Regions from separate parts of the Bradyrhizobium sp. ISRA430 genome, predicted to be linked through region 2. Evidence: riboswitches for the same ligand, from Rfam matches in the RefSeq annotation. Region 2 holds a riboswitch; the other holds the start of a gene.
What was found. A riboswitch is a leader RNA that binds a small molecule or an ion and turns the genes downstream of it on or off. The one in region 2 is predicted to bind cobalamin.
Positions count from the first base shown of each region.

Region 1: linked by a shared signal. The riboswitch ahead of metE (5-methyltetrahydropteroyltriglutamate--homocysteine S-methyltransferase) and the one ahead of MTX21_RS10910 (DUF1636 domain-containing protein) in region 2 are both predicted to bind cobalamin.

Region 1 is NZ_CP094516.1:7,587,042-7,602,749, reverse strand. It holds gene MTX21_RS35720 (hypothetical protein) at 1,163-1,507, shown strand; gene MTX21_RS35715 (hypothetical protein) at 1,510-1,737, shown strand; gene MTX21_RS35710 (PAS domain S-box protein) at 1,839-3,269, shown strand; gene fixJ (response regulator FixJ) at 3,266-3,871, shown strand; gene MTX21_RS35700 (helix-turn-helix domain-containing protein) at 5,996-6,589, shown strand; gene MTX21_RS35695 (hemerythrin domain-containing protein) at 6,735-7,364, shown strand; gene MTX21_RS35690 (hypothetical protein) at 7,560-7,820, shown strand; gene metE (5-methyltetrahydropteroyltriglutamate--homocysteine S-methyltransferase) at 8,679-11,024, opposite strand; cobalamin riboswitch at 11,127-11,330, opposite strand; gene MTX21_RS35680 (nodulate formation efficiency C protein) at 12,541-13,158, shown strand; gene MTX21_RS35675 (thermonuclease family protein) at 15,195-15,708, shown strand, end outside.
Region 2 is NZ_CP094516.1:2,194,144-2,209,851, forward strand. It holds gene cobN (cobaltochelatase subunit CobN) at 1-459, opposite strand, end outside; gene cobW (cobalamin biosynthesis protein CobW) at 459-1,493, opposite strand; gene MTX21_RS10910 (DUF1636 domain-containing protein) at 1,490-1,864, opposite strand; cobalamin riboswitch at 1,957-2,175, opposite strand; gene cobO (cob(I)yrinic acid a,c-diamide adenosyltransferase) at 2,216-2,851, shown strand; gene MTX21_RS10920 (cobyric acid synthase) at 2,864-4,312, shown strand; gene cobD (threonine-phosphate decarboxylase CobD) at 4,317-5,282, opposite strand; gene cbiB (adenosylcobinamide-phosphate synthase CbiB) at 5,294-6,235, opposite strand; gene cobU (bifunctional adenosylcobinamide kinase/adenosylcobinamide-phosphate guanylyltransferase) at 6,363-6,866, shown strand; gene cobS (adenosylcobinamide-GDP ribazoletransferase) at 6,863-7,648, shown strand; gene bluB (5,6-dimethylbenzimidazole synthase) at 7,653-8,285, shown strand; gene MTX21_RS10950 (methyltransferase domain-containing protein) at 8,337-9,173, shown strand; gene MTX21_RS10955 (sensor histidine kinase) at 9,374-10,978, shown strand; gene MTX21_RS10960 (alpha/beta hydrolase) at 11,236-12,162, shown strand; gene MTX21_RS10965 (DUF1127 domain-containing protein) at 12,294-12,590, opposite strand; gene MTX21_RS10970 (winged helix-turn-helix domain-containing tetratricopeptide repeat protein) at 12,765-14,315, shown strand; gene MTX21_RS10975 (LysR family transcriptional regulator) at 14,469-15,413, opposite strand; gene MTX21_RS10980 (ring-cleaving dioxygenase) at 15,532-15,708, shown strand, end outside.

The DNA.
Region 1 (15,708 bases), 3.2 Mb from region 2:
CAGACCCCGTAATCGCTATCTGTCCAACTTGGCGGATCGCACTCTGTTTTGAAGTGGCCGAGGGACAGTGCCTTCCGTCTGCTCTGCCCTCGACCGGCAAAATTGAGGCGCGGTTCGAGGAATGTCTCGAACAGACGGTTGAGAGCAGCATGAAGCCGTCACTCCCCAGATGCCGACGATTGATCTCTGTCAATCCCATACTTAGTCGCCGGCAATGTGGAACCTCGATGCCGCGAACTTTACACGCGATGCATAGTGGTCTCACGAGGCGTTGCCGCAAGCGCCGGGTCATTGGCCAATCACCGGCCGGAGCCATTTCCGACGCGCGCCGATGGCCGGGCGCTATCGACGGCGAGACCTACGCGAACGTGATCGTGGGCAAAAGAGGCGAACCGCCCCGATCTCGCTCCGGACGGTCTAACCTGCCGCCGTGACAGCAAAGTCGATGATCAGGCTTGTCGCAGCCAACGTTTCGATAAGCCCAAGTTCAGGACTTCCGCGCCAAAGCCTATGGCTGCGATCAGCGCCGGCAAGACTACCGAAAATGCGAGGCGAGCAATCGATTGACCATCTCCGTGGCCTAATCCGAGTGCGGTGCGCCTCAAATCAACCCGGCTACACGCTGGCGTGTTGCGGACCAACGCGAGGCCCCGGTGGATCGCCCGAGTTGGAACATGTCTGCAAGGCGCCCCTGTCCGGCTCGCAGCGGCCGCTCGACGTCGGCCGTTCTGGACGCGCATCAGCTCTTTTGACCTGTATCAATACTGCGGCGGCCGCCCACTGATATAAGCGATTTTCCAGTCCAAGGTCAGACACATGGCAAACAGAAAGACTTGGCGCCCCATCATCTTTTCATGTCCAAATACCGGCGACCGAGTTCAAGGACTGCTGCCGGACGCACCCGAGCCGGGTGCCAATGACCTGCACCCGATAACCTGCGCCACTTGCGATGGCGTCCACTTCATCGACCTCCGGACCGGCGCTATGATCGGAGCCGAGCGCAGCTAGGCCAATGGCGTCAAGCGAATTCCGGCGTCTTCCGGTTCTCGCTTGGGGATGCCGCCCCGCTCGCAAGGGCGCGGCTGACGTCATCAAAACCCAATGCCCCACGCTGACGCCCCGTGGGACAAGGAGATTTCTCACCAACGAAGGATGTTTCGACATGACAGACCACGGCGACATTCGTCCCGCCGCCGCAGGCCAGATTGCGGGAGCGGCAGTCCAGTCTAACTTCTGCAGAACAACGATCAACACCAACCGCCGCGGGCTTGAGCTGATCCAGATCGATTCGACCGAAGCCGGGGAGTTGTTTCGCGCCGCCAATCCTAATATTTCGTTTGGCGAGCGGATCATGTCCCGGCACGATAGGTTCAACGACGCCACGGCCGATAAAGTCCCGGCCGCGACTGACGCGCTCGAGACCACGCGCCGCCTGGGCAATATTGGGCTGAGCCTGTTCCCGCGGAGGCCCAGCGATCTCGTCCGTAGTGTTCAGAAGGTTGCCTGAATTTGTCAGCCCGCGGCGATGAACACCGTCCAGGATCTCATGACAACCTGACCTGGGAGCGGCTCGAATCGGCGCCCTTTGATCGGGATCTGGAGATTGCCGTGATCGAGGGTAATACCATTCACCGGGTGGTCTTTCCTTGCCGCCGGATCTTCGGCGGCTGGATCAAGGCCAAGACCGGTGAACATGTCGCCGTGCAGCCGACGCACTGGCGCATCTGGCCTGGATAGGGGCGACCGTGATTGGCGTGAGTTAGGGCGCGGCTGCCTCCGGTGGCCTCTCGTGGGCAAACAATGTAAAGTCGATCGAATGAGAGGGTCTGCCAGGAAACATGCCCGACCACATCTGGTACCGCTACGGCACTGCCGCGGCAGCCGCCGCGCTGGGTCTCGTGCTGCGCGCGGCGCTAAACCCGTATCTTCAGGACCGCACGTTTACGATCATCTACCTTCCGGTCGTCGCTTTTGCCGCTTTCGCCGGCGGCCGTGGACCGGCGATCTTCGCTACCTCGCTCTGCTTCGTCATCAGCCTGGCATTTCTTGGAAAAGTCCTCATCACCGATTCCGCAAACATGATCGATATCGCAGAATTCGCGGTACTTGGTCCCCTGCTTGGCTTCATGGGCAATCGGCTGCGGCGGGAATCAGAGCAGGCGCGGTATCGGCTAGCCCATCTGCAGTCGATTCTGGACACCGTGCCGGAAGCCATGATCGTAATTGACGAGAAGGGCATCATTCGCTCGTTCAGCGCCGCGGCAGTGCGTTTATTTGGTTGGTCTCCGGACGAAGTGGTCGGAACGAATGTATCGAGGTTGATGCCGCGGCCCTACCGCGCCGAGCACGACCGCTACATCGAACGTTATCTGACCACCGGCGAGCGGCACATCATCGGCATCGGCCGCATCGTGGTGGGCGAACGGAGCGACGGCTCGACCTTTCCGATGGAGCTTGCCGTCGGTGAGGCCAAAGTGCGCGGCGAACGGTTCTTTACCGGCTTCATCCGAGACCTCACCGAACGGCGGGCGCAGGAACGGCGCTTGCAAGAACTGCAATCTGAACTCGTGCACGTGTCGCGGCTGACCGCCATGGGTGAGATGGCATCGTCTATTGCCCATGAGATCAACCAGCCGCTCTCCGCAATTACAAACTACATGCGCGGCGCAAAGGCTCTGTTGGCGTCCGACAAGCCGGACGCCAACCGCATTGGTGATGCGCTCGAACACGCCGCCCAACAGGCTCTGCGCGCCGGCGATATCATCAAGCGCCTGCGGGAATTCGTTGCCAAGGGCGAGACGCATCACACTGTGGAGAATCCGCTCACGCTCCTTGAAGAGGCTGTGGCTCTGGCTCTACTCGGCGCCAGGGAGCAAGGCGTACGCGTCGCTATCCGCAGCGACCGCGATCTGCCATCAATAATCGTCGACAAGATCCAGATCCAGCAGGTCGCGCTTAACTTGATACGCAATGCAATCGAGGCGATGGCTTCCTGCCCGCGCCGCGAATTGACCGTCGGAGTTGCGAAGGTCGATGGCCTCGCCAGGTTTACCGTTGCTGATACGGGCCCCGGCATCAGCCCTGATATCGCCGACCGCCTGTTCCAGCCCTTTGTCACGACCAAGGAGCATGGCATGGGTGTGGGACTATCAATCTGCCGGACGATCATCGAGTCACATGGCGGCCACATCTCCGCGGAAGCGAATCCGAGCGGCGGCACGATGTTTCAGTTCACCCTGCCATTTGCGGAGGTTAGTGAAGAGGCATGATTGGGCGGCGCATTCTTGTGATCGACGATGATGCCGCGATGCGGGACTCGCTGGCGTTTCTGCTTGATGTGAACGGTTTCTACGTAGCAACCTATGAAACCGCGACTGAGTTTCTCAATGATGGCGCGAGCGGCCCGGTTGACTGCATTGTATCGGACATTCGCATACCGGGTATGAGCGGTCTCGAACTGGTGCGCAAACTGAAGTCCGATCGCGTCGACTGCCCCGTCGTCCTGATTACTGGTCATGGCGACGTATCGCTCGCAGTTGAAGCGATGAAAGCGGGTGCGGTCGATTTCATCGAGAAGCCGTTCGAGGAGGAGGTGCTATTGCGTGCGATCAATAGTGCTTTGGAAGCGCGGCCAACAAGGCCAGCCGATGACGCAGCGAAACTGCAGGCGGAAGCCCGCCTCGCGGACCTCTCGTCGCGCGAGCGTGACGTCCTGCAGGGACTATTAGCCGGCAAGATCAACAAGGTGATCGCCCATGACCTTGGCATTAGTCCCCGGACGGTCGAAGTTTACCGTGCGAACCTCATGGCCAAGACCAATGTCCGCAGCATGTCCGAGTTGATGCGGATCGCCATTAACGCGGGACTTTAGCAGCAGCGCAAACGCTTATTCATGCATTCAAGCTGATGCAGCAGCTTTGACTTCCTGTACGGTCTTCCGAAACACGTTTTTCGTCTTATCGCGCCAAGGGCGCCGGCCCCGACGTGGCGCGCCGGATAAGGACGATCACCAGATCCGAGAGCGATGCGTGCGTTCGAGCATTCTGATCAATTCCGAGAAGCGCCAATTCGGACGCAGCACTGATATCTATCGATTGAGGGAATCACGATCCGAAACGATCCAACAGCACTGCCGGCCGTCATCAATCATCTGCGAGCGGCTCTGATTGGCCTTCCAGCGGCAGTTCAAGAATCCGAGCACTGGCGGATCCGCGGGACCGCGACGAACGAGCCCTGCATGACCTTCGCTGGCTCGTTGTTCCTCCAGCAGGCCTGGTTTGCCATGACATGAATGTCGAGCCGGCAATGGCGAGAGACGGCAATCCCAATCCCGTCGCCACCCTGATCGCCGCACTGGTATCGCGGCAGATTGGCTGGGCACAAATCCTAGAGTGCCGCGGCTAACGTTACCGATGCAAGACACGCAATGCTGGTTCTTGCCTACGGACCATCGCGAGAGCTTGCCGCTTTCCGGTTTGATCGTGCTTAAACAAAATCACGACGGCATATGAAGCAGATCAATTGCCGGCCCGGATTTGTGCTCCGATGGACAGCGGGTCTTCCCGGAGATCGGCATTGTTCGGGAACATATTGGTCCTTCCCACGGAGCTCCCGGTGCGGGCTGCAGTAAACGGTTCGATTTCCTTCGCATTGGGGACGGGTGCGCATCTTGAGGTTGTGGTGATCGGCTGAGAGACGACTATCATTCCGCTCATTGCGCTCGGCTGGGCCGCAGTCGCTTCAGTCTTCGAGATCAAGCAGGCGCGTGCCGTTTGAGCGGGCCGAAGCGGCACTTCGGGTACTTGATCTGCGGGCACGGAACGTCGGCATTTCCTACACCAGCCGTGCGCTGAGTGCGGTTCCGGCCGAGGCGAGCCGGATCATCTGCGCGAGCGCGGATCTACAACCTGACCATGGTCACACAGCGTCGGAGGGGCTACGACAGCTACGATAACTCTATTCCCTTTGCCGGCTGGCGGCCCTGTTCTGTACCTCCCATCCATCTTCCATGGCACTTTTTCGATCAGACGAATCGGGATTTGCTGGGAGGGTCAGCCGCCGTGCGGCCTTCGTGCAATCACCATCCCAGTCCTGATGTCGCACTGAGGCACGAATTCCAGATGCGATCAGAACGCCGTTGCAATCGGCGCAATGGCGACGCCAGGGGCCCGATCAGGAACGAGGAGTGCCGTCTGTCCGGCCCCATGCGTTCGCCGGCGCTCCAACGACGAGGTGCGGCCGGGCCCGCTATCATGCGACACTGCTCCGAACGTTGCACGTGCGCTAACGGTCGAGATGCCGCAGGAACTGCTCGCGGACAGTCTGTCACCGGCCATCCGACGATGCCCCGAGCTCAGCTTCAGGCCAGGCCAAGTCACGATTTCCTCCGGCTGCAACAGTCGCCGGAGAGCGGCAAGGCCGGTCTTTGAGCCAGGTCAATATATCACGCGAGCCGAGTTCTATGATCCGGGTCCCAACTCGGTCCACATGCGCACGTATCGGATGATTTCCAAACACGTCGTCCACGTCGGCCAGCGTACATCGATCAGGATGCGGTCAATGTCCGCCTCGTCACCACCGCGGCCCACCGATGCTGACGGGGATCGGAGTCCCGGCGTCCAAACAAGACTTCCTGGAGCAAGCCGAAAGTGGCGGTGGACGACAGCGTTCGGCCTGGCTGGAGCTCTTCACGGGCGCGGCCGACGAAGTCAGCATGCAGCTTTCTAATCCGATTTGAGCATGTTTGAGCAACCAACGGACCGCCGAACCATTCAAGACGCCCTCCTCAGCGGACTTACGTGTAAATACTTAAGGGCTTCTCCGTAGGGGAAACATCCAAATTTCCCAGTTCGTCAGGAGCGGCCAATGTCCGCGTGCCATCGACGCTCGCAAGATAGGGTCCGCCATGCACGCTCAGGTTGCCAGTTTTACCGAGACCAGCCGCCATCCAACCAGCGTCTTGCGTGGGCAACCTCATGGTTGTGGACCGTTTGGCATGATTGCGACACCGATGCGGTTCACTCGCAATAGCGAGATCTACAGCGAAGAGGAGTCAGCGGAATACGTATATCAGGTGGCGTCGGGCGCTGTGCGAACCTACAAGATTCTGGAAGACGGACGTCGTCAGATCGGTGCGTTTTATCTGCCCGGTGACATGTTCGGCTTCGAAGCCGGAGGAAGCCATATCTCTTCGGCCGGAGCGATTTGTGAGACGCAGCTGCTGATGGTGAAGCGTACCGCCCTCATTGTTCGGGCCAGTCACGAGAGGGAGCTAACACGGCAGCTGTGGGACGCGATGGCGCTCGAGCTCCGCCGCTTTCAGGAACATATGATGCTCCTGATCAGCAGCGCTGAAGACCGGGTCGTCACCTTCCTGCTCGATATGTCTCGCCGCGCTACGAAGAACGGTGCCATCGAACTGCCCATGTCACGGCAGGATGTCGCCGATTATCTTGGCTTGACGATCGAAACCGTGTCGCGCACCTTTACCCAACTTGAGCAAAATGGCGTGATCGCCCTGCCGACCTCACGCCGAGTCGAGCTGCGTAACGACAGATTGCCCAGGAGCTTTGTGCAAAACCTAGGCTAAGTCGATTTACAGCTCAGATTGAAGCGCACTGCTTTTTGCGTCGAACAGCGCGGACAAATTGCAGCGCAAAGGACACCGAAATCGGGCGATCTTGCCAATGGCAGAAACGCTCCCAGCCTACTTTTGTGCCTCCAGGAGCACCGCAATGATCATCGATCTTTTGCTTCGAGAGCATCGCAACATTGATCTGCTTTTGGTCGCTCTTCAACGCGAATTGGAGATTTTTGAGAAAGGGATCCGTCCCGACTATGAGGTCATTCGCGCGATTATCAGCTATTTCGAGGTTTACCCGGAGCTGTACCATCATCCACAGGAAGACTTGATTTTTTCCAAGCTCAAGGCTCGCGATCCGGATGCAGCTGCAATCGTCGGCGATCTCGCGCTTGAACACCAGGAAGTCGTCGACCGTTTGCACCACTTCGCGCAAGCTATTGACGCCATCCTGGCGGATCGTGAACTCCTTCGGCAAGACGTCGGCAATATCGTACACGACTTTATAGTACGCGAGCGGCACCACATGATGTGGGAAGAGCGAGATTTCTTTCCCGCCGCCCTGAAGACTCTCTCGGCTCAGGATTGGACCGAAATCGCTTCCGCCCTCACCGATCATGGAGATCCGCTATTCAGCGAGACAGCGGCAGCGACTTCCGATGCGTTAAGAGCGCATATTCTGCAATTGGAACAAGAAGCTGAGGCCGAACGGAGCTCGGTCGCGTTTTCGTCCGCCAAGGCCGGCAACCCGCGACACGGCGCCGAGACGGATGGGGCGTATTGACCGCTGCGACAGCGTCGATCGCTACCTCCAATCCGAAGCGATCGCGGAAGCTTTAGTTGATGCTGGATACGTACGTATGCCGCACGGACGTCTTGCCGTGGCGAGGCAGGAAGGCAGGCTGAAGCGCAACTTCTAGACTATACTGTCGATTGCGCGGACGCCCTCATTGGGCTCGGCGCCAGCGCGATCGGGCGCATGCAGCAAGGGTTCGTCGCGAACGCTATCTCGGCAAAGGACGACCTTGCTCGCATCGCCGAGGATCGGCTCGCCACCGCGAAGGGCTATTTGCTGACGGAGGAGGATCGCTTTCGCGCCGAGATCATCGAGCGAATCATGTGGGACACGGCAGTCGATCGCTCCGAGACATCCCGTCGTCACGGTCTGGATCCGAAGTTCGCCGTCGTCGATCGTTCTCGAATCGACAGCCTTATCGCAGACCGTCGTGGTGATCGATGATGGCCAGCTTTCCGTAGCAGATGGCCGTAGAGTTCCTGCTCCGGAACGTCGCATCGGCGTTCGACGCTCATCTTCTTCGGTGCGGGGCTACACACAGTCGGGCGGTCTAAACCGGCTGCGCCGATCCGAGTCATGTCGGATCCGAAATCGCCATCACTTAACTGGCCTAACTTGGGGGCGGACCACGCTCACGGCTTAGGAGCACCCTATCGGCACCGGGCCATTTTGAAGCTCGTGACATCCTCTGATGAAATCCTCTGCGTGGTCCGCTGATAGATCTCGAACAGAGGCTCAAGCCGAAACCCGACTATCGGGTGGAACCGGTTGACCAACGACTGGCTTAAGCAGGGTCCAAATCAATAGCAACCGCTCTGCATTGGCTACGCTTGCGAGATCCTTGGAGCCGGGTTTTTGGTATCGTCGTGCTGATCGAGCATAAGGATTCCAGGCAGGAATGCGCACGAGTTTGGGTCGGTGCCCTGCGGCGACCGCCCGGCATCACTGCCCCTCGTTACTGTCGCAACCGTTGCCGACGTGCTCATGAGCGACAAACCTTGGTGTAGATTTCTAAACCTCAGGCTATACGGTCGCATACCATGGCATAATTGAGCTACGCTGAGCTTGTGCTTCAACTGGGCTCAGATTTTCGGCGAATGTCCTTGCCGTGATCGAACCGGCGGCTGTCCTCCCTCCGCCGATGGAAGTCCGCGCGATGCGTCAGCGTCGCTCCTCCCAGACTCTCGCCCGGCCCGCTAAGCGAGGCCGGGCATTTTTTTGTTCCCAAGGCTCCCTCGATTATCGAGAGCGCAAATGACAGCAAGCTGATCAGCTTTGTCGATAAGAGACCCAAGTCCCGGATCAACGGCCTCGCGGATCGGATGCAGCGCGCAGTTCGCGGGCGGCAGCGACCATGTTCGTTATCGCCGGCCGAACCTCCTCCCATTTGCGCGTCTTCAGGCCGCAGTCCGGATTGACCCAGAGCTGCGAATCCTGCAGCCGTGTCCGAGCCAACGCCATCAGCTCCTTCATTTCGCCCGTCTCGGGAACGCGTGGAGAGTGGATGTCGTACACGCCCGGCCCGATCTGATTTGGATATTCGTAGCTCCTGAACGCGTCGAGGAGTTCCATTTTCGAGCGCGACGTCTCGATCGAGATCACATCCGCGTCCATTGCAGCGATCGCACCGATGATGTCGTTGAACTCCGAGTAGCACATATGTGTATGAATTTGCGTTTGATCAGCGACGCCCGATGAGCAGATGCGGAAGCAATCCACGGCCCAGTCGAGATAAGCCGTCCACTCCGATCGACGCAACGGCAATCCTTCGCGGAGTGCCGCTTCGTCGATCTGGATCATGGTCGCACCAGCATTCTCGAGATCGCGGACTTCGTCTCGGATCGCGAGCGCAATCTGGCGGCAGACCTCGCTCCTAGGAATATCGTCGCGAACAAAGGACCAGTTCAAGATCGTCACCGGTCCGGTCAACATCGCCTTCATCGGCTTCCTCGTTAGTGATTGCGCGTAGCGCCACCAGTCCACGGTGATAGGCTTCGACCGCACTACATCGCCAAACAGGATCGGTGGCCTGACGCAGCGCGATCCGTAGGACTGCACCCATCCGTTCCTGGTAAATGCGAAGCCGGCGAGTTGCTCGCCAAAGTACTGCACCATGTCATTGCGCTCGAACTCGCCGTGCACGAGGACGTCAAGACCGATGTCCTCCTGCCAACGTACGGCGCGCGCTGTCTCCTCCTTGAGGAACCTGTCGTATTGCTCGTCGCTCATCGCGCCTCGCGCATGCGCAGCACGGGCATTCCGGACCTCTGTGGTCTGCGGAAACGATCCGATCGTCGTGGTAGGAAAAGCCGGCAGTCCGAAACGATTGCTTTGGATCTCGGCCCGACGGGCAAATGGGCTGGCGCGCCGACGCATGGGCTGATCGATCGCTCTCATCCGGACAGCGACATTGGCATCACGGATTTTCGGCGAAGTCCGGCGGACGGTCGCGGCACATTCCGACTCGGCAAGAGCTAGCGCAACATTCTGGTCGCCTGCGAGTGCCCGCGCCAGGATCGCAAGCTCCCGCATCTTCTGGACCGAGAAAGCAAGCCAGCTCTTTACGTCAGAAGCGAGCCTGGTCTCGAGTTCAACATCGACCGGCACATGAAGCAGCGAGCAGGATGGGGCGATCTGTACACGATCCTTGCCGAGCTTCGCAATCGCGGGTTCTAGCCGCTGGCGCAGCGACGACAAATTCGACCGCCATACATTCCGGCCGTCGACGACACCGAGCGAGATGACGAGATCACTTCGGCCGCCAGCGATGATCTGGTCCAACAACTGTGGCGCTCGAACCAGATCGAGGTGCAGTCCGGCAACTGGCAGACTCAAGGCGGTGTCCAGATTGTCGCCGAGGTCGCCGAAATAGCTGGCAACCATGATCTTGATGGCCGGCCCCTCCTTGGCGAGCCGGTCATAAGCATGTCGCAAAGATTTTCGCGCCCCCTCATCCAGATCAAGAACCAGGCAGGGCTCGTCCAACTGAACCCAATTTGCCCCACGTTTGGCCAATTCCTGCAGAACCTCGATATAGGCCGGTATCAGGTCATCCAGTAGTGAGAGTGGCTGGAACGCAGGATCGGGACTCTTGCCGAGCTTTAGGAATGTGACCGGCCCGATCAGGACAGGGCGGGTCTGAAAGCCAAGGGACTTGGCTTCCTCATACTCCTCGATCGGCTTGCGAGAGCATAGCCTGAAAGTCTGTCCCCTGTGAAACTCGGGGACCATATAGTGGTAGTTGGTGTCGAACCACTTGGTCATCTCCTGCGCGGGTGCGCCAAATCCGCGCGATCCGTGACCGCAACTCGCATCCTGGTCGTCGCATTGTGAACCGCGGGCCATGGCGAAGTACGTCTTGAGCGAAACGGATTCGGCTTTCGAGGCGTAGATCTCCGGGATGGCGCCAACCATGACACTTGTGTCGAGCACCTGGTCATACAGCGAGAAATCGTTCGATGGAATGACCGTGACGCCGATAGATTTCTGACGAGCCCAGTTCGCGGCACGCAGGCCAGCTGCGTCCTCGAGCAACTGCTTTTCGCTGATTTTTCCGGCCCAGTAGCTTTCTAGAGCGAGTTTGAGCTCGCGCCTTGGACCGATGCGTGGCGTTCCGAGCGTGGCAACCGGAAGGGAGAGAAGAGACATAGCGTTAACCCCATGTTGGGGGCAAAGGCCATGGCGGACGCAGGCAGGGGAAGTCGCGCGGTGCGACGGCTGCTTGGCGCACCACCGGGACACCCCGCCCGTGGACGAATATATTGTCGGGGCAGGTCTCCTGGCTCGCGGGTCATCGCTGCTGTCCGGCCTTCCCGAAGCCGCGCAGGCTTCAGTGACATCGTTGGACAGCGGCTCGCCGCTCACAGTTGCGGGGGCAGCGCCGGCATATTCACCGGCTTCCCTCTTAGCTCCGGATCAAGTGGGAACCGGAGAACCTCGACGACTTGGATTATCGGCAAGACAAGTCTTCCGTCAACCTCTCAGATTATGTCTCAAGCTGGTGCTGCGACATTCGCTACGCGAATGACTGCGCATCTTTATCGTTGAGTCGATGTAGAAGCGCTCTCCAGCCCGCGATATTGTAATGACCATCGCAGCCGCCCCCTGGCCGCACGCCAGATCGGTGGAAGGGACAAATGCGGCTTCCGCGGTCGGGACTGCCGCCTGGAGCAGAACGCATTTGATGCGTGTCCCGGCTCGGCAGCGGTTCTTAGCGCGTCCGCCATCCAGCCGCCCTCTCGACCAGCTGGATCCGTGCTGAATACGCCTAAGACACTGGCCAAGCTAGCAACATACCTGGCCGGCACGTTGATTTGCAGTGCCAGCTAGACTCCAAATGCTCGGCGGTGAAGATCGGCTTCGCGTCGTTGGCCTTCTACAGCAAAGCGCACCTGACGAAGGCCGCTCTCGAGTTCCGAGCGCCGCATGTCGCGAAAGAAGCGCCAAACGCGCTCTGGCCTCTTGGCCGCAAGTGCCCAGAGGCATGTCAGAGATCGAAAGCCCACATCCCGGCAACGATACCGAACCAAACGGTTCTATGGCGACAAACGTGATTCCAATTCTCATCAGGAACTTGGCACCGAGGCGCTCCGCTGCGCCGTCGAATATCCGGTCCGTGACGAGGATGCATAAGCCGCGCTCGATAGCGCTGAACGGAGACATCGAGACGTGCCCAAGTCGGAAAGCCGACAAAGAGGACATAAAAGCGGTGCGAATTGCCGTCTGTTACCTGGCACGAGGAATGCAAGTCTTCGGCATGCCCAGTCTCCTCCTGCTGGGCATGTCCAGCACAGCAACTTGAGGCTGTCGCCGGCAGCGAAGTTAGCGGCGCGTGACATAGAGGGGAGCGCCTGCTCGCACGGGACACCACCGGTCTCCCGTCGCGTCGCCGCTAACTTCTTGCGCTCGCGCATAACAGGTTGAAGGTTGCCCGCTTTGGAATGACGTGTGGATGAAGCCAGATAGGCCGACAGTTATGAGAAAAGTGTCTAGAAGACGCGCGTTATGGTTTTGTCTCGGTCGACCCCTGATCTGCCTGGCCGGGCTGGCTGCGACGAGCAACAGTGTTCGCGCCATCGAGAGCCCCCATATCGAAAGATTCAAGTCAACGTGGCGAGCGCAAGACGGTGAGACAATAGAACAAATTATCTCCAACGTCTCGAAGGTGGCACAGTTCGTCCCTCGAATGTGGGGCGTCGCTGAACTTGACGAAAACGACTATATTTTCGTTTCGTGGACCAGGCACCCGGATGATACATTAGACGAACAGTACGTTATCACCTGGAGGATCGCGCTCGACGGCACGTTTCAACTTGCGTCGACCTATGCGAAGCCGATCGAATTGGGCTGGCACGCCCTGGCGCTCTCGTTGATCGCCACTGAAGTCAAGGAGGGTGAAAGGGACGCAAATCTTCGCTTTCTGCATGATCCGAGCAACTTCAACTTCGTGACGACCACGCAAGGCCGGCTCGGCGATCTTCTGCGGCAGGGCCGCTGCACTATCGTTGAGCCTGTTGGAGTGGACTACTTGCCGAAGCAGAAGGACAAGCCGACCGAGAAAGGTGATCTGTGGCGCGTTTTGCTTTTGGTGAACTGTAATATCCCAGGGCCCCGTTTTTTTACACACAACGGGGTCATCACTTTCGAGAAGAGCGAAGGGCAAGATTGGGAGCCGCAATCCTCCTTTGCCAAGCGTATCGCAGCCTTTCCTCCCGGCTCCTGGTTCGCTCGCATGGAGCCAAAGGAACGGGAAGAGTTAGAGGGGAGCGAAAGGCCTTGGTAAATGGTCGCGCAGAGCAAGATCGCGCCGCAGCTCCTTTAGCGCCGAACGCCTCAAAGCAACTGCAAGACATATCCGCTCTAAAACCGCGGTGTTTACGCCTTCGCAACAGTCGCGAGCCTTTCCCGCAGCCTTCAGCCGTCATCGAAAAAATCGGGCGGCACGATTCTGCGAGGAGTCGAGCTCAGCGACGCGTGCCAGCTTGCGAGACGTGGTTTGGCCCCGACGCAGTGAGAGGACACCAATCTGCGAGGGAACCAGCTCTCCATGCCATTCTTCACGGGACCGGGCCTGGAGATGCCTCGGGCTCAAGCCCGATCCGGCGTGCGCCGCGCATCGCGCGACTGACTGGCACCCGCAAGAGCGTGAGCCTGCCGACGTCGAGGCGGCACCCGGGAGTGCTGCGACGAAACCGGTTAAGAGGGCAATGGGGCAGTGTTAGCGGGGCCGGCATACCCCCTGAGCACCGGCCCTTTTCCGAGCGCCCCCGGCGAGGATCCCCGGAGCCGAGGCATCGAGGACCGAACTGAGTCGGCGCTAGATTTCCTCGCGCGCATTCGTCTGCGCGTCATAGATCCGGATTTGAAGCATGGGAAAACGCTTCTTTAATTCTGTCCCACCTGCCCTGGCGCCGTCTCTGGTTGCGAATTCGGCTCTGAGTCGGCCATCCACTTCAAGCGCGTAAGAAGAGACCGGCAATTCCCGGGGGGCTGCAACCATTTCATTCCCATTGTGTAGCGAGGTGGTTGAGAATGATGTGTAGCTTGAGTCGGCCAAACCGCACCAGAGCTACCTGCCCGAGTGCCGCGATGGGACCAACCCATGTTGTGGATTGACGCCTCGCCGAATGGCATCAGGATGGCACTCGCGATCGCCCGAACACGAGGGCGGCTCACCCCTCGCCCGGTGCGTATACGACGAAGCCACGGCTCCACATGGTTGCCCTTCCAAATGTCTCTGGCGCAACCGCACACCCTCATGCCGGGCTTGCTGGGTAACGCTCCATATGTGATCACGGGGAAGCGTACTACGAGGGAGCGGCCGCCAGTCGCGCCGCCTGGGTCATGAAAAATCCGGTCCTTGTACGAACGGGGCGGCGGCACCAGGTGCAGGGCAGAGGTGCGAAAAGCCAAAATGCGATTGGCATCAACGACCATCCCGGCAGGCTCTCCGAAAGAGAGCTCCGGGTTTTGCGCGGTTTGCGCAAACGATACCGATTCATTTGCGCAGCGAGCGTTGAGCTGAACTCCGTGGCGCCTTTGTCCAACTCTCAGAGGAGAGCGAGAGCAGACTTTTCGGACATAAGTCTTTTCGTGACAAGAATTTACGGCGAAATGTCATCACCCTCGCCGAAACCATCGGCAGCCTATGTCTGCCGATGGAGGTTGGCACAAAGCATAGCCAGGTTGCTCCTCCACGCCTGACTTCCGCTCGACCGTTAAAATTCACAGGCGCTTTTGTTCTTCAAGCGCGTGAGAAACAGCATCCGAGGTTCGGCTTTCTCCCGCATACCGAGTTCGTGGCTGAGCGATGGGGATCTCCTCCTCAGGTCAAGAGGGTGCAGTGCGCGCAGAGAGAGAGAGAGAGAGAGAGAGAGAGAGAGAGAGAGACGGCGAACGTAGTCGGCTAACCCACCCTACGGCAGCTGCGAGAGCGGCGACATCAATCCTTCGGCCGCAGCTTCTCGACTTCGGCGTCGCTCGGCAGGTAGTCCGCGGCCGCTCGATGCCAAGGAGCGCGAGACGCTGATGGCGCTATTGAACAAGCTGCGGTGAGCTGTTCATTCCGGGACGCGACGAAGTTTCGCAGGGTGGGCAAAGGCGCGTAAGCTTCTGAGAGAGAGAGAGAGAGAGAGCGGCGAGCTCGAACCATACCGCGACCCGCACACCGGAAGAAATCGCTTGAACCTCACGCAGCGTCAGGTCGTAGCTTGGAAATGACGGCCAAGCTTTCATAAAGCAAACGTCGAGAGATGCCGACCGAATAACGGACATAGCGTTTAAGCAGTCGAATGTGGCGGCGCCGGATCGTGCGTGAACATGGATCAAGAGCGAAAGGTTATGGTCGGGATGAAACACCGCGTAATGATGGTCGCATTGTTCGCTGTCATCACATCTCCGGTCTGCGCAGCGAAGCTCAGCGGCCCTGCGCGCATCCTCGACGGCAATACGATCGAGATCGAGCAAACCAAGCTTCGGCTCTCAGGCATCGAAGCTCCTGAGACTGACCAGATTTGCCTCGACGCCCACGGCCGGAAATGGGCTTGCGGCGTAGCTGCTCGCGACGAGCTGATCAAGCATTCGAACGGACGAACGTGGGATTGTCATACCACAGGAGTTGATGAATACAGCAGGTCACGCGGCAGTTGCTTCATAGAAGGCGAGGACGTGAACGCCTGGATGGTACGCTCCGGCTGGGCACTATCGTCGGGTCCTTCTACCCATACCTACGTTATCTATGAGGTTGTGGCGAGCAAGGCCTATGCGGGGCTGTGGTCGGGGGCGTTCATCGCGCCCTGGGACTGGCGTCGCCGCAACAAGGGGACGATCATCA
Region 2 (15,708 bases):
CGCGGCTTGCGCTGCGACCGGACCGCCGGTGTCGCAGAGCACCTTCAGCCGCCGCAGCGTCGAGACCGGCAGGGTCGAGTACGCATCCAGCCGCGTATCGTCTCGGCCGTCGGCCGGCAGCACCGCCAGCACGATGTTACGGTCCTTTGCCAATTGGTGAAGGGCCGCGAGCCCGTAGGACCAGTAGGATTCACCGCCGATCAGGCGCACCAGAATGCCGCGCGCCTGCGAAAGCGTGCGCTCGATATAGGTATCGACCGAGAGCGGATGACGCAGCTCCGCAAGATTGGCGAGCCGCAGCGACGGCAGGCTGTCGCGGCCGCGCCGCCAGCCGGCCGCGAATGCGGCAAGATCCGAGTCCGAGAACGAGAGCACCACGAGATCGGCCGGGTCCTGGCCGATGTCCCTTGGCGTCGCGGTCTCCTCCAGACCGCGGCTCTCGCGGAAGACGACGTGCATCAGATACCAAGTCCTGCCCTGATTGCGGCCTCGTCGATATCGCCGTGTTCGCCGATCACGACCAGCTTCGACTGCCGCGCGCCCGTGCTCCAGGGCTTATCGAACTGGTGCCGCACGCGCTCGCCGACCGCCTGCAGCAACAGGCGCATCGGCTTGCCCGCGACGGCGATATAGCCCTTGGCACGCAGCACGTTCTGCTCACGCGCAAGCTTCTGGATCGATGCGACCAGCCCGTCGATATCCCTGACCTCCGGAAGATCGATCACGACGGAGGCAAAGTCGTCATGCTCGTGCTCCTCCTCGCCATCATGATGCGAGGGCCGCGCGGCGAGATCATTCTCCGCGGCAGCACCCAGGCCGAGGATCACGCGCACGTCGATCGCGCCATCTGTGACCGGCAGCATCGGCACGCGGCGCGGCATCTCGGCCAAGATCGCCGCCTTGGCTGCCTCGAGGCCTGCGGCGCCGGCAAGATCGGCCTTGGTCAGCAGCACGATGTCGGCGCAGGCGATCTGGTCCTCGAACACCTCCGACAGCGGCGTCTCGTGATCGAGATTTTCATCCGCCGCACGCTGCGCTTCGACCGCGTCGGGATCCGGCGCGAAGCGGCCGGCTGCGACGGCCTCGGCATCGGCGAGTGCGATCACGCCGTCGACCGTGATGCGCGAACGGATCTCCGGCCAGTCGAACGCCTTGAGCAGCGGCTTTGGCAGCGCCAGGCCCGATGTCTCGATCAGGATGTGATCGGGCTTCACGGGCCGCGCCAGAAGCTGCTCCATGGTCGGAATGAAATCGTCGGCGACGGTGCAGCAGATGCAGCCATTGGCGAGCTCGACGATATTCTCTTCCGGGCAGTTCGCATCAGCGCAGGATTTCAGGATCTCGCCGTCGACACCCTCGCTGCCGAACTCGTTGACGAGCACCGCGAGCTTCTTGCCGTTGGCATTGCTGAGAAGGTGCTGGATCAGCGTGGTCTTGCCGGACCCCAGAAAACCGGTGACGACCGTAACCGGCACTTTTGCGAGCGAGTTCATTCGGCGGCCTCCGGCACGACGGCAATGGGGGGAATACGGGCAAGCGACTGCTTGCGGAAGATCTCGGGACGGCTGCGCCAGGGTACGATGCCGTCAGGCGCCGCCGCATAGGCCGTGGCACCCGCGACCACATCGCGTGCGTTGGCATCGGACAATCGGCCATAAACATAGGACCAGCGGCCGGGCGCGCTCAGCGCCACCGAGCAGCCCTGGCTGCAAGCCGAAAGACATTCGACGGGAACCACGGTGACGCCCTCGGGCACACCGGCGTCGAGGATCGCGCCATGCAGGCGCTTTCCGGGCGTGACTTCGCCCTCGGCGAGCGTCTGGCCGGCACGGCAGGTGATGCAGACATGAAGCGTGACGGTCATCGCCCCTTCCACGAAAGACGGCCGGAGGCGATGAGGCGCACGAGCCGTTCTGGCGAAGGCTCGTTTCCCCGTCGCGGAACACCCCGTCCGCCGGTCTCAAACTCCGCGCTGGCAGGTCTCCCGGCTTGCGGAGCAGGGTTTGTCCCTTCGATCCCCGCCTTCCCGATCCCGGGGGATCAGTGGCTTCGGGCATCTCTCCGGTCACGGTCGCGGGGGCGGCTGCATTTTGGGCTCAAATCTTGCCGATTCGCGCCCTATCGCATTCCCTCTTCGCCTGTCGTAGGACAGGAACCAACGCGGGCCCACCATTTGCCCATGGCCGCCACTTGTCAAGCCGAAGGACCCCGTCCGATGACGCCTGAACCCGATACCCGAACCACCGAGGACACCGACACACGGCACGCTGCGAAAATGGCGAAAATCAAGGTCGCCCGCGACAAGATCATGGCGACCAAGAGCGGCGAGAAGGGCCTCATCATCGTCCATACCGGCGCCGGCAAGGGCAAGTCCTCGTCGGCCTTCGGCATGATCGTCCGCTGCGTCGCTCATGGCTTCCCCTGCGCCGTGGTCCAGTTCATCAAGGGCGCCTGGGATACAGGCGAGCGGCGGCTGCTCACCGGCCATTTCGGCGATCTCTGCCAGTTCCATGCGATGGGCGAAGGCTTCACCTGGGAGACGCAGGACCGCGCCCGCGACATCGCCGCGGCACGCGCCGGCTGGGAGAAGGCGAAGGAGCTGATATCCGATGAACGGCTGCGCATGGTCGTGCTCGACGAGATCAACATCGCGCTGCGCTACGACTATCTCGACATCGCCGAGGTCGTCGATTTCCTGAAGACCTCGAAGCCGCCGATGACGCATGTCGTCCTCACCGGCCGCAACGCGAAGGACGAGCTGATCGAGATCGCCGATCTCGTCACGGAGATGACGCTGGTTAAGCATCCGTTCCGCTCGGGCATCAAGGCGCAAGCCGGCGTCGAGTTCTGAGACAAGATCGCAATGGCGCGCGCATTGATGATCCAGGGGGCCGGCTCGGACGTGGGCAAATCGCTCATCGTCGCCGGCCTTGCGCGCGCGTTCACGCGGCGCGGCCTGCGTGTGCTCCCGTTCAAACCGCAGAACATGTCGAACAATGCCGCCGTCACGGTTGATGGCGGCGAGATCGGCCGTGCCCAGGCGCTTCAGGCCCTCGCCGCGGGCGTCGAGCCGCACACCGACATGAACCCGGTGCTGCTCAAGCCTGAGACCGATATCGGCGCACAGGTGATCGTGCACGGTAAGCGCATCGCCACCGCACGCGCCCGCGACTACGCTGCAATGAAGCCTTCCTTGATGGGCGCCGTGCTGGAGAGCTTTGAGCGGCTGAAGACGCGCGCCGACGTCGTGCTGGTCGAGGGTGCCGGCAGCCCGGCCGAAGTCAATCTGCGCAAGGCCGACATCGCCAATATGGGCTTTGCGCGCAAGGCCGACGTGCCGGTGGTGCTGGTCGGCGACATCGATCGCGGCGGTGTCATCGCGCAACTCGTCGGGATCAAGATGGTGATCGACCCGGACGATGCCGCGATGATCCGGGGCTTTGTCATCAACAAGTTCCGCGGCGATCCCACGCTGTTCGACGACGGCTACCGGCTGATCGAAACGAAAACGTCCTGGCACGGCTTCGGCGTGCTGCCGTGGTTCACGCGCGCCGGCGAGCTTCCGGCCGAGGATGCGCTGGGGCTGCGCGACGCGCGAAAGCCGGGCCAGTACAAGATCGCCTGTCTCGCATTGTCGCGGATCGCCAATTTCGACGACCTTGATCCCTTGAAGCTGGAGCCCGGCGTCGATCTTGTGATGGTGCGACCGGGCGAAGCGATCCCCGGTGACGTCCGCCTTGTCATCATCCCCGGTTCCAAGTCCACCCGGGGCGATCTCGCCTTCCTGCGCGCGCAGGGCTGGGACATTGATCTCCTCGCCCATCACCGCAGGGGTGGTCACGTGCTCGGCCTCTGCGGCGGCTACCAGATGCTGGGGCGAAGCGTCGCCGATCCCGACGGTATCGAAGGGCCGGCAGGCGAAACGCCAGGCCTCGGGCTTCTCAACGTGACGACGGAGATGAGCGCGCAGAAGACGCTGACGCGCGTCGCAGCCGTGCATACGGCTACCGACCAGCCGATCGAGGCCTACGAAATTCACATCGGCCGCACCGAAGGGCCGGATCGCGCACGCCCGTTCGCAAGGCTCGACGGCGCACCGGAAGGCGCCATCTCACGCGACGGGCGGGTGCACGGCAGCTATCTGCACGGCCTCTTCACCTCGGATGATTTCCGCAAGGCGTTTCTTGCAAAACTCGACATTCCCGGTGGCGACGAGCCCTACCACGCCAGGGTCGAAAGCGCGCTCGACGCGCTCGCCGAGCACATCGAGACGCATCTTGATGTCGAAGGCCTGCTCGCGCTGGCGCGCTGAGCGCTCAGCGCGCCAGCACATCCGCGAGGCGCGTCCATTCCGGCTCGCCGCCCGGAAGCCCCAGACGCAACCATGTCGGCTTCTGCGCGAAGACGCGCGACCAGATGTGGGCACGCGCGAGCTTGTCCTGCGCTACCAGCGCGTCGCCGGTCTCGTAGAGACGAAACAGCGGCGTGCCGCCGACGAGCCGCCAGCCTTGCGACTGCACCATGGCGTCGAGCCGAATGCTGTCGCGCACGAGCCGCGCTGCGGTTGCCTTGGCCCAGTCATCATCGCGCAAGGCGCGTTGCCCGATGGCAATCGCGGCGCCCGACACCGGCCACGGGCCGGACATCGCCGCGAGCGCTGCGACATCGGTCGCATTGCCGAGCGCGAAACCGAGCCGCAGGCCGGCAAGCCCGTAGAACTTTCCGAATGAGCGCAGGATCAACAGTCCCGGCCGATCGGCCTCACGCGCAAGCGACAGGTGCGGCAGCGCGTCGGCAAAGCTTTCGTCGATCACGAGGCGGCCGACGCGCGGCAGCAGCGCCAGCAGCGTCTCGGGTTGGTGGCATCGGCCGTCGGGATTGTTGGGGTTGACGACAAGGGCGAGGTCGGTGCCTGCGAGCGCATCCAGCTCGCCGACCTCTTCAACGTCCCAGCCCGCGGCCACAAGAACCGCGGCATACTCGTTATAAGTCGGCGCGAGAATGCGGGCGTGGCCGCGCGATGCAATGTGCGGCAGCAATTGAATCGCGGCCTGCGCGCCACCTAGCGCAACGACCGGCGCGCGCGTCCCATAGGCGTGTTGCGCGGCCTGATGCAGCGACTCGATCTCGGATCGCGACGGCAAAGCGCTCCACTGCGGCAGACTCACCTCGACGGCCGGGTAAGGCCGCCGGTTGATCCCCGTCGAGAGATCGATCCAGTCCTCCGCGCGTCCGCCGAAACGTTGCCGGGCCTGATCGAGGTTTCCACCGTGCTCGCGCATGTCTTGTTCTTTCACGCGAAGGCGAGGATCGCAAGGACGCCGGCGAGCAGCAGCATGGCGCGGCGATAGATCGTCAGCCCATGCTTGAGGTCGGCGGCGAGCGGATCGCGTGCACCTTCGTTCAGCCAGGGCTCGTTGGTGATGCTGCCGTGATAGATGCGGGGACCGCTGAGCCGCACGCCAAGCGCGCCGGCCATGGCGGCTTCCGGCCAACCGGCATTGATCGAGCGGTGGCGGTTCGCGTCCCGCGTCATGCACGACAGCGCCTCTGGCGGCCGCGGCGCCAGCAGCACGAAGAGAAAGCCGGTGAGACGCGCCGGAATGAAGTTTGCGACATCGTCGATGCGCGCTGCGGCCCAGCCGAACGCCTCGTGCCGCTCGGTGCGATGGCCGATCATCGAGTCCAGCGTGTTAATAGCCTTGTAGCCGAAGACGCCGGGCAAGCCGAACAGCGCGCCCCAGAACACGGGCGCGACGATGCCGTCGGAAGCATTCTCCGCCAGGCTCTCGAGAGCCGCACGCGCGACGCCGGCCTCGTCAAGCGTAAAGGGATCGCGCCCGACGATGCGCGACACGGCCGCGCGCGCGCCGGCGATGTCGCCGGCCTGCAACGGATCCGCGACCGCAGCCACGTGATCGCCCAGCGAACGCAACGCGACCAGCGGCCAGGCGAGGACGCCCACCAGCACGATCCCGATCCAGCCCGAGGAGAGCATGGACTGAAGCACCCAACCGAGCGCGGCGGACAGCGCGATCACGACGAGCGCGCCGGCAATGCCCGCGACGCGGCGAAGCGCCGGCGCATCGGACGGCCGATTCCAGGCGGTATCGATGGCCGTGATCAGCCGGCCGAGCCAGGTCACGGGATGGCCGATCCGCGCGAACAGCGGCGATGGCCAGCCCACCAGGGCATCCACCGCCATCGCCACCACCATCGCGCCCGCAAAACCCACGCAGCTCTCCCGTCTCGCTTTGCCCCTGATGCGCAAGACCCCGGCCGAGCGCAAGCCCCCGTCTGCCTGATTTCGGCTTTGTCTTTGCCCGCGTTTGGTGATTAGTGCTGGCCGACAGGAGACTTTGATGGCCGTCATTTTGATCACGGGCGGAGCGCGATCGGGCAAGAGCCGGCGCGCGGAGGCGCGCGCGCACAACTTTCCGGGGCAGCCCGTGTACATCGCAACGGCCGAGGCGCTCGATGCCGAAATGACGGAGCGCATTGCAGGACATCGCGCGCGGCGCGGAACCGACTGGATCGAGCGCGAGGAGCCGCTGGACCTCGTGCAGGCGCTGACTGAGACCGATGGCGGCGGCGCAAGGCTCGTCGACTGTCTGACATTATGGCTGTCCAACCTGCTCCATGCGGAGCGCGACTGGACGCGCGAGGTCGCACGGCTCGCCGAGGCCCTGCCCCGCCTCAAGAGTCCGGTCGTCCTCGTCAGCAACGAGGTCGGCCTCGGCATCGTGCCCGACAACGCGTTGGCCCGCGCCTTTCGCGACGCCGCCGGGATCATGAACCAGGCCATCGCGGCCATTGCCGACGAGGTCGAGTTCGTCGTCGCCGGACTACCGATGAAGCTGAAATGATGCTGCGCACCGAGCTTCTGCACGACATCGTCACCGATCTCAGGATCGCGGCGTCGTTCGTCACGGTCCTGCCGTTGGCACCGTCCAAGCCGGCCGGCAATGGCGCGATGGCGCGCGCGAGCTGGGCGCTGCCCGTCGCCGGCCTGCTGGTCGGGCTTGCAGGGGCGGCGGCCTACGCGATCGCGAACCGGGTCGGGCTGCCGTCAGCCGCGGCCGCCCTGTTGGCGCTGGCTGCGACCATCCTCATCACAGGTGCGCTGCACGAAGACGGGCTTGCCGATACCGTTGACGGGCTCGGCGGCGGGCGGACACGCGAGCGCAAGCTCGAGATCATGCGCGACAGCCGGATCGGGACCTATGGCGTTTGTGCGCTGATCCTGTCGTTCGGCCTGCGCTGGAGCGCGCTCGGGGCCATCACCGATCCCTGGCTGGTAGCGCTCGCGCTGTCGTCGGCGCATGTCGCATCGCGCGCGGGCCTGCCGGCCTTCATGTCGCTGGTGCCATCGGCACGGCCGGACGGACTTTCGGCGAGTGCGGGCCAGCCACCGGGCCCAAGCGTGGCCCTGGCGTTTGGTTTCGGTATCCTCGCTCTCGTCATCGCACTCGGGCCGGGCAAGGCGCTGATCGGCCTGATCCTGCTGTCGCTCGCGGGGCTGATCCTAGCGCGGCTCGCCACGCGTCAGATCGGCGGGCAGACCGGCGATATCCTCGGCGCGTTCGAGCAGATCGGCGAGATTGCGATCCTGCTGCTGGCGGCAGCAAGCCTGCAGATGGGGCGATGACCCCATGGTCGAGTTCGACGACCTCTTCCGCCGGCAACTGCACGAGCTGTTCGTGTGGCGCCGCGACGTGCGCCGCTTCCGGACCGATCCGCTGCCGGATGGCACCATGGAGCGGCTGATCGAGACGGCCTGCCTTTCGCCCTCGGTCGGCCTCAGCCAGCCCTGGCGTTTCGTCATCGTTGCGGACAGTGCCAGACGTCACGCCGTGATCGACGATTTCAAGGCGTGCAACGAAGATGCATTGAAGTCCTACGCCGGCGAGCGCGCTGGCCGCTATGCGGCGCTAAAACTCTCCGGCCTCGAACAAGCGCCAGGTCATCTCGCCGTGTTCGCGGACAAGGGAAGCGACATCGGCCATGGTCTCGGCCGCGCGACGATGCCGGAGACGACCGAATATTCCGTGGTCGCGGCGATCACCGCGATGTGGCTCGCCGCGCGCGCCGAGGGCATCGGCCTCGGCTGGGTGTCGATCCTCAATCCGGATCGCATCCACACCATTCTCGAGGTGTCGCAGACCTGGAAATTCATCGCCTATCTCTGCATCGGCTATCCCGAGGCCGCATGCGACCGGCCCGAGCTCGAGCAGGCGGAGTGGGAACATCGACGGGGAGCGGAGGAGTTCACGTTGCGGCGGTAGAGTTCGTTGGTGGCGTAAGCGCGAGGCGCACGTATGGAGTTGCCTGCTACATTGAACCTCGTTGACGTGACGGTGAGCCCACATCTGGCGCTCACAAAACCTGGACGACTGCGGTTAGACCGGTTCAGAAAGCTTGGTAGGCTCGTGACGGCACTGGCTCATGCAGCGACGCTACTTGCGGCGTTTGCCGCAACTCGCGCATACGCCGCTGATATAGGTTATCTGGCTCCCCCCGGAGTCGCTGCGAACGAGTTTCCCTCACCGCAGCGCCCTGTTGCACGGATTGTCAGCCCACGCCGCTCCGCCGAAGAGCACCGCGACGCCCTCAATGAGGCCGGCCAAATCGCACGTCTTCTTGAACTGAAACCTGGCATGACAGTCGGCGACATTGGTGCAGGCAATGGCTACCACACGGTCAGACTCTCGCACCTCGTCGGACCCGCCGGCTCTGTCGTTGCCCAGGACGTCACGCGGGACTACCTCATGGAGCTCGCCAAGCGAGCAGAACTTCTGAAGTTGACGAACGTGCAATTCGCACTCGGCGAACCACACGACCCGCGCCTGCCCGCTTCCTCGCTGGATGCCGCAATCCTTGTGCACATGTACCACGAGATCGCCCAACCCTATGCCTTCCTCTACAATCTCGCGCCCGCCTTGAAGCAGGGTGCGCGGGTCGGAATTGTCGACCTTGAACTTCCGACGTCGAAGCATGGCACGCCAATCGAGCTCTTGCGTTGCGAATTGAACGCCGTCGGCTATCGCGAGGTCGCCACATATAAGCTCGCAGGGGACGGAGGATACTTGGCGGTATTCTCTCCGCCGGAGATAGCGGGTCGAAAATCTCCCCGAGATATCGTTGCTTGTGGGGATCACTCCGGCACTCACTGATATCACGCCCGCCACCCTGCTTCTTGGCTCTGAGCTGCCTAGGCTCTGCCTAGCTGTACGTCAGTTGCTAGGGGTGAGGCAGACCCATTGTGCTCGGTGTGAGTTCTTCTCAGTTTGACCCAACTCGGACGTTAAGCGGCTAGTCTGCGGCTGCCTGGGGCGAATCCGCCCCTTCCGTCCCGATGGCCAAGACAGATAAGATGCCCGCTCTCGACCCAGGGGCGGAAATGACGCGCGTGGTAAAGACGGGCAACAAGGCAACCAAGGCGAGAGCCCGCAGGAGAAGTGCGCCAAAAGGTCGCAAATCGGCCAAGACGAAGTGCGGGATAGCCCCATCTGTCACTCGTCGCGAGGCAGTTTCGGTTGCCGATCTACAGGCGCAGCTTGAACGTCGGACTGTAGAGCTGGATCAAGCGCTGGAGCAGCAGGCCGCGACTTCGGAAGTGCTGCAAGTCATATCCAGTTCGCCTGGTGAGCTTGGGCCGGTGTTCGAGGCCATGCTGGAAAATGCCGTGCGCATCTGCAGCGCCAGTTTTGGGACGCTGCTCCTATACGAAGGCGACAGGTTCCGGCGGGTGGCGCGAATGGCCGCGCAAAACGTGCCGCAATCGTATGCGCCCGACCAGGAAACGCCGCCACACTTCATCGCGCCGTTTGATGGGACGCCTTCGCTGGGACGCCTCGTCGAGACCAAGGCGCTGGTTCACATTGCCGATATTGCCACCGAGTATCCCGACGATCTGATCTACAAGGTCGCCGCAGCCCGCACCGTTCTGATTGTGCCGATGCTCAAGGAGAGCGAGCTTGTCGGCGCCTTTGCCGTCTACCGCAAGGAGGTGCAAGAGTTCAGCGACAAGCAGGTCGAGTTGCTAGAAAATTTTGCGGCACAAGCGGTGATCGCCATCGAGAACACGCGGCTGCTCCGCGAGCTGCGCGAGCGCACTGACGATTTGACTCGTTCCCTCGACGACCTGCGCGCCGCGCAGGATCGCCTGGTGCAGACCGAGAAGCTGGCGTCGCTCGGCCAGCTCACCGCCGGCATCGCGCACGAGATCAAGAATCCGCTCAACTTCGTCAACAATTTCTCCGCGCTCTCGGCCGAGCTCACCGACGAGTTGAACGATACGCTGAAAGCCGCCGCTCTGAACGACAAGCTCCGCGAGGAAGTCAACGAACTGACGAAGTTGCTCAAGGAGAATCTTGAAAATGTCGTGCAGCACGGCAAGCGCGCCGACTCCATCGTCAAGAACATGCTGCTGCATTCCCGCGAGGGGCCGGGTGAGCAGCGGCCCGCCGACATCAATTCGCTGGTGGATGAAAGCCTCAATCTTGCCTACCACGGCGCGCGCGCCGAAAAGCCCGGCTTCAGCATCACGCTGCAGCGCGACTTCGATGCGAATGCGGGTGCGGCCGAGCTGTTTCCGCAGGAGATCACGCGCGCGTTGCTTAATCTGATCTCGAACGGTTTCTATGCCGCGACTAGGCGAAAGGCCGAAGCAGCCGACGATACCTTTGAGCCTGTCCTTAGCGCTGCCACCAAGAACCTTGGCAAGACAGTCGAAATCCGGATTCGCGACAATGGTGTCGGCATTTCGCCCGAAGTCAGAGAAAAGATTTTCGATCCCTTCTTCACCACCAAACCGGCGGGAGAAGGAACGGGGCTCGGCCTCTCAATGACCCATGACATCATTGTCAAACAACACGGCGGCAGGATCGACGTCGAGACAGAGCCTGGCGCATTTACTGAGTTTATCATTACCCTGCCGCGCGGCGACGGCACCGCATCCGGCCAGCGGCCGAAATGATTGCTTATGGCCCATCAGCGAAATTACGCCGCGTCTGATGGAGGTCCGCTCATTGCTGCAGACCGGACCAGATTTGCTCAACCTGAGTTCTTCGCATTTTGACCCAAAGGCGAATCCCGCCAGCGGCGGCCTGTGAGGCAGATTCCGCATGGATCAGGCAGCGGATTTTCCTGCTAAGATGGGATGACCATACTTTCGCGGCTGACCCGACCTCCGGCCGTGGGTGGCGGGCAACCGCAAATTCGGAGGGATTCCGCATGCGACGTTATCTTTTAGGGCTCTATGTTCTAGGGCTTTCATTTTTCGGCCCCTCTTCGAATGCGCAGCTTCTGGCACAAGAGATCAAGCCTAGCTGGTCGATTCCACCAGAAATCAAATGGGAGGCCGTTAATGGATACCCTATGGCGTACAGAGATGCAGGCAGCGGAACGCCCATCGTTCTCGTGCACGGCTCGATCAACGATTACCGAACTTGGAACGCACAGTTTAACGTTTTTAGCGAAACTCATCGGGTGATCGCGGTCAGCTTGAGGCACTTCTACCCGGAGCGATGGGATGGGGTCGGCACCGATTTTTCGATTGAGCAGCACGCTGATGACGTTGCTGCTTTGATTGAGAAACTGAACCTTGGAAAGGTACACCTTGTTGGACACTCGCGGGGCGGCGCTGTTGTAATCGAGGTTGCCAAATCGCATCCCGAAGTTATTCGAACCCTTGTTTTGCCGGATGCCAGTATCGAGATGCCGATGCCAGAGACGACCGAGGCCAAGGAGGCAGCAGGATCCACCAAAAAGCTCGTCGGCACCTTACAAACAAACCTAAAGACTGGGGACCCGGTTAAGGCAGCCGAGGTGTTCGTTGACATGGCGAACGCGGCACCTGGCACGTGGCTAAAATTGTCCGAACCTGTGAAGGAGATGATTCTGGCGAACATTTATACAGGATTGGGCGATAAAGGCCGTCCCCTTACATCATGTGATGATCTCAAGAAATTCGACTTTCCGGTTCTGTTGATGACGGGCGACAAAAGCCCGAAAAAATTTGAGTTGTTCTACCGCGAAATGCGCAAGTGCAAAGACGATCTTCCCCAAACGATAGTGATACCAAACGCCGGTCACGCCATGCAGCGAAACAACCCAGAAGCCTTCAACAAAGTTACCCTGGCGTTCGTTTCTCAGCACTAAGGATCGGCACTACTGCACCAGATGAGTCCGGTTCTGGCCCTTCTCGACCGTCACTGGCACTTGCCTGGACGTCGGCTGTGAGGGGTAGAGCCGCCATGGCCGACACGCGGCGAAAACGACGCGATTGACCCCTACCGGAAGTCGGTGGGCCCAATTTGGCCGTCCACCGTTGGCAGGTATCGCAGCCATTCGCCGGATCGGATGCCTCGCGGGTCAAGACCTCGGTGCGAGGCGACGTAGTCGATCTCGCTGCGCGTGGTGCCGATATCCATCAGCTCCCTGTCACTTAAATCGGACAGGGAGGCGCGCAATCTTTGGCGTTCGCGGCGCTCCTGAAAGGCATCCCAATATTTCCAGATAAAGCTAGAGACCTGCCGGGTCGATACGGATGTCCGTTCCAGCCACTTTGTGCCGTGGGTCGTGCTCATTGCGGTGTCTCCCTCGGACGGTGTTTTTCCACCCGCACGAGGGTGCCGCGAGATCTGCGGGCACGCTTGACCGGCAGCTTACATTTTCCTCACCGACAGTTTATCCTTCCGAATTCTAGCGGGGTTCAAAGCGGTACCCGGTGATCGGGGGGCCTCACCCAAGGGATTCGTACCTTGCGCTATCTCTTCGAGGAGTACGCATTCGATACCGACCGGCGCGAACTGCGTCGTGGAGCAGATGTCGTCCCCATCGCACCACAGGTCTTCGACCTTCTCGATTACCTGATCCGCAACAGGGAGCTGGTCGTCAGCAAAGACGACCTCATCAATGCCATTTGGAATGGGCGCAGCGTTTCGGATGCAGCACTGACGACTCGGCTGAATGTCGCCCGAAGCGCAATTGGCGATTCCGGGGAGGAACAGCGCCTGATCAAGACGTTGCCGCGCAAGGGATTCCGTTTCGTCGGACAGGTGCGGGAGGTGCGAGAAGTTGCCGGCCTAAATCACAGCGATGCGCCCGCGAGCGCTCTTGCGCTTCCCGATAAGCCGTCCATCGCCGTGCTGCCGTTCGAGAACATGAGCGGCGATCCCGAGCAGGAATACTTCGCGGACGGAATGGTTGAGGAGATCATCACCGCGCTCTCGCGGTTTAAATGGTTATTCGTCATCGCTCGGAACTCGAGCTTTACCTTCAAGGGCAAAGCCGTCGATGTGAAGGAGGTCGGACACAGGCTTGGCGTCCGGTATGTCCTTGTAGGGTCTGTGCGCAAGGCGGCGGGAAAAGTTCGCATCACTGGGCAATTGATCGATGCGACTACCGGGGCGCACATCTGGGCGGACAGGTTCGAGCGTGACCTGACAGACATCTTCGCTCTTCAGGACGATGTTACGATCGCCGTTGTCTCAGCCATTCAACCAAAATTGCTTCAAACAGAAATTTCAATGGCAACGCGGCGGCGGCCTGAGAACCTCACCGCATACGATCTTTTTCTCCGAGCCATGCAGCAGTCTTACATATCGACTCGCGAAGGGCTGGCCGAGACGCTGCGGCTGGCTCATCGCGCTTTGGAGCTAGACCCTCGGTTCGGCCTTGTCGCTGCTCTGGCAGGTATCTGCCACATGCAAAACGTCCTTTTTGGCTATGCTGCCGATGCTCAATTCGAGCGTAAGGAAGCAATTCGGCTTTCCCGCTTGGCCTTGAGCGTCGACGATGGTGATCCGGACACGTTAGCAGCGGCTGCCCAAATCTCGGCGTTCATGGTCGGCGACAGTGAAAGTACGATCGAAATGGCTGACCGGGCGGTCGCGCTCAACCCAAATTCATATCTTGCGTGGACCCGCAGAGGCTGGGTCTATAGGATCGCGGGGCTGCCGGAAGAAGCGGTGCGGAGCTTTGAACGTGCTATTCGCCTGAGCCCGGTAGACCCGCAGCTACACATAGCTTTTTTTGGGATGGGCATGGCCTTTATTGAGCTTGGTCGGTTTGACGAGGCAATCGTCGCAGGGAAAAAAGCCCAACGTCAGCACCCCTCCTATGTCGGAGCTTACCGCTGTCTCGCGTCCGCTCTCGCTCATCTCGGACGTGACGCGGAGGCCCGTGAGGCAGCGGCTCGTCTGCGTGAGGTCGATCCCGCCTTTACAATCTCTGCGTTCATCGCTCGGGGCGGTCAATCAAACGCGAAGCTGTTGATTGAGGGTCTCCGGAAGGCGGGATTGCCCGAATGAGCCCGCGACTTGTGCCGGACGAGTGATCGAATACGAGACGCAATTTGCTGCGATGCATGAGTCCGGAAGTGGCCCGAGGCCGACATGCAGCCATGTCGGCTTCAACGTCGCCTTCTTGGAGAAATGCGGACGCGACAGTTCATGAGCGCGCGCTCACTTGGTCCGCCGCCTGGCACCGGATGTGATAGACACCTCCACCGGCGCCTCCTCGTCGTTGCGCCCGAAACGCTCGACCAGAAAATCGATGAAGAGCCTCACCTTGAGCGAGAGGTGCCGCGTCGGCGGATAGACCGCGTAGAGCGCCAGCGGCGGCGCCGAATAGTCCTTAAGCACCGCGTGCAGTTCGCCCTTCTTCAGTGCGTCGGCGGCGATGAATTCCGGCAGCAGCGCCACACCCCTGCCCCGGATCGCGACATCGCGCAGCACTTCCGCATTGTTGACGCAGAGCGACCAGGCCGGCTGGATCCAGTGGTCGCCGTCCGCGCCCGTCAGCTTCCATTGATTACCGGTGAGCAGGAAGCGGTAGGTCAACGAGGCGTGATTGCGCAGCTCCTGCGGATGTTTCGGCGTGCCGTGGCGCGCCAGATAATCCGGCGAGGCGCAGATCAGCCGCGCAACGGGCACGATCTTGCGCGCGATCAGGCTGGAGGATTCCAGCTCCGCGATCCGCAGCGTCACGTCAAAACCGTCCTGGACGGGATCGAGCAGATCGTCGCTGAGCACGAGCTGGAGCTGAAGCTCCGGATATTTTTCCATGAACTCGGCCAGCACCGGCCCGAGCCGCATGGTGCCGAAGGACATCGGCGCGTTGACGCGCAACAGGCCACGCGGCGCCGACTGCAACTGCGTCACCGCCTGATCGGCGGCTTCGATCTCGGACAGGATCACGACCGCGCGCTCGAAATATTGTTGGCCGTTCTCGGTCGGGCTCGCATGCCGCGTCGTGCGGTTCAGCAATTGCACGCCGAGACTCTCCTCGAGATCGGCGATGTATTTGCTGATGGCGGAGCGCGAGAGGCGCAATTGCCGGCCGGCCTCGGCAAAGCTGCCGCTTTCGACCACTTTCACGAAGGCGCGCAGGCTGGCGAGTTTATCCACCCTGTGATTGTTTCCAAATCATAGACATAGCGGTCATAATTGCACGGATTGTCTCCAATTCAAAGCGGCACGATATTTCCTGGCAGAGCAAGGCCGCTCACGAGCTTTGGAGGATGAGATGTCTGGACTGCACCATGTCACTGCGATTGCCGGCGACCCCATCAGGAATTTCGGCTTTTACACCCGCGATCTCGGGCTGCGCTTCGTCAAGAAGACGGTCAATTTCGATGATCCGTCGACCTATCACTTCTATTATGGCGATGAGACCGGCCACCCCGGCACTATCCTGACCTTC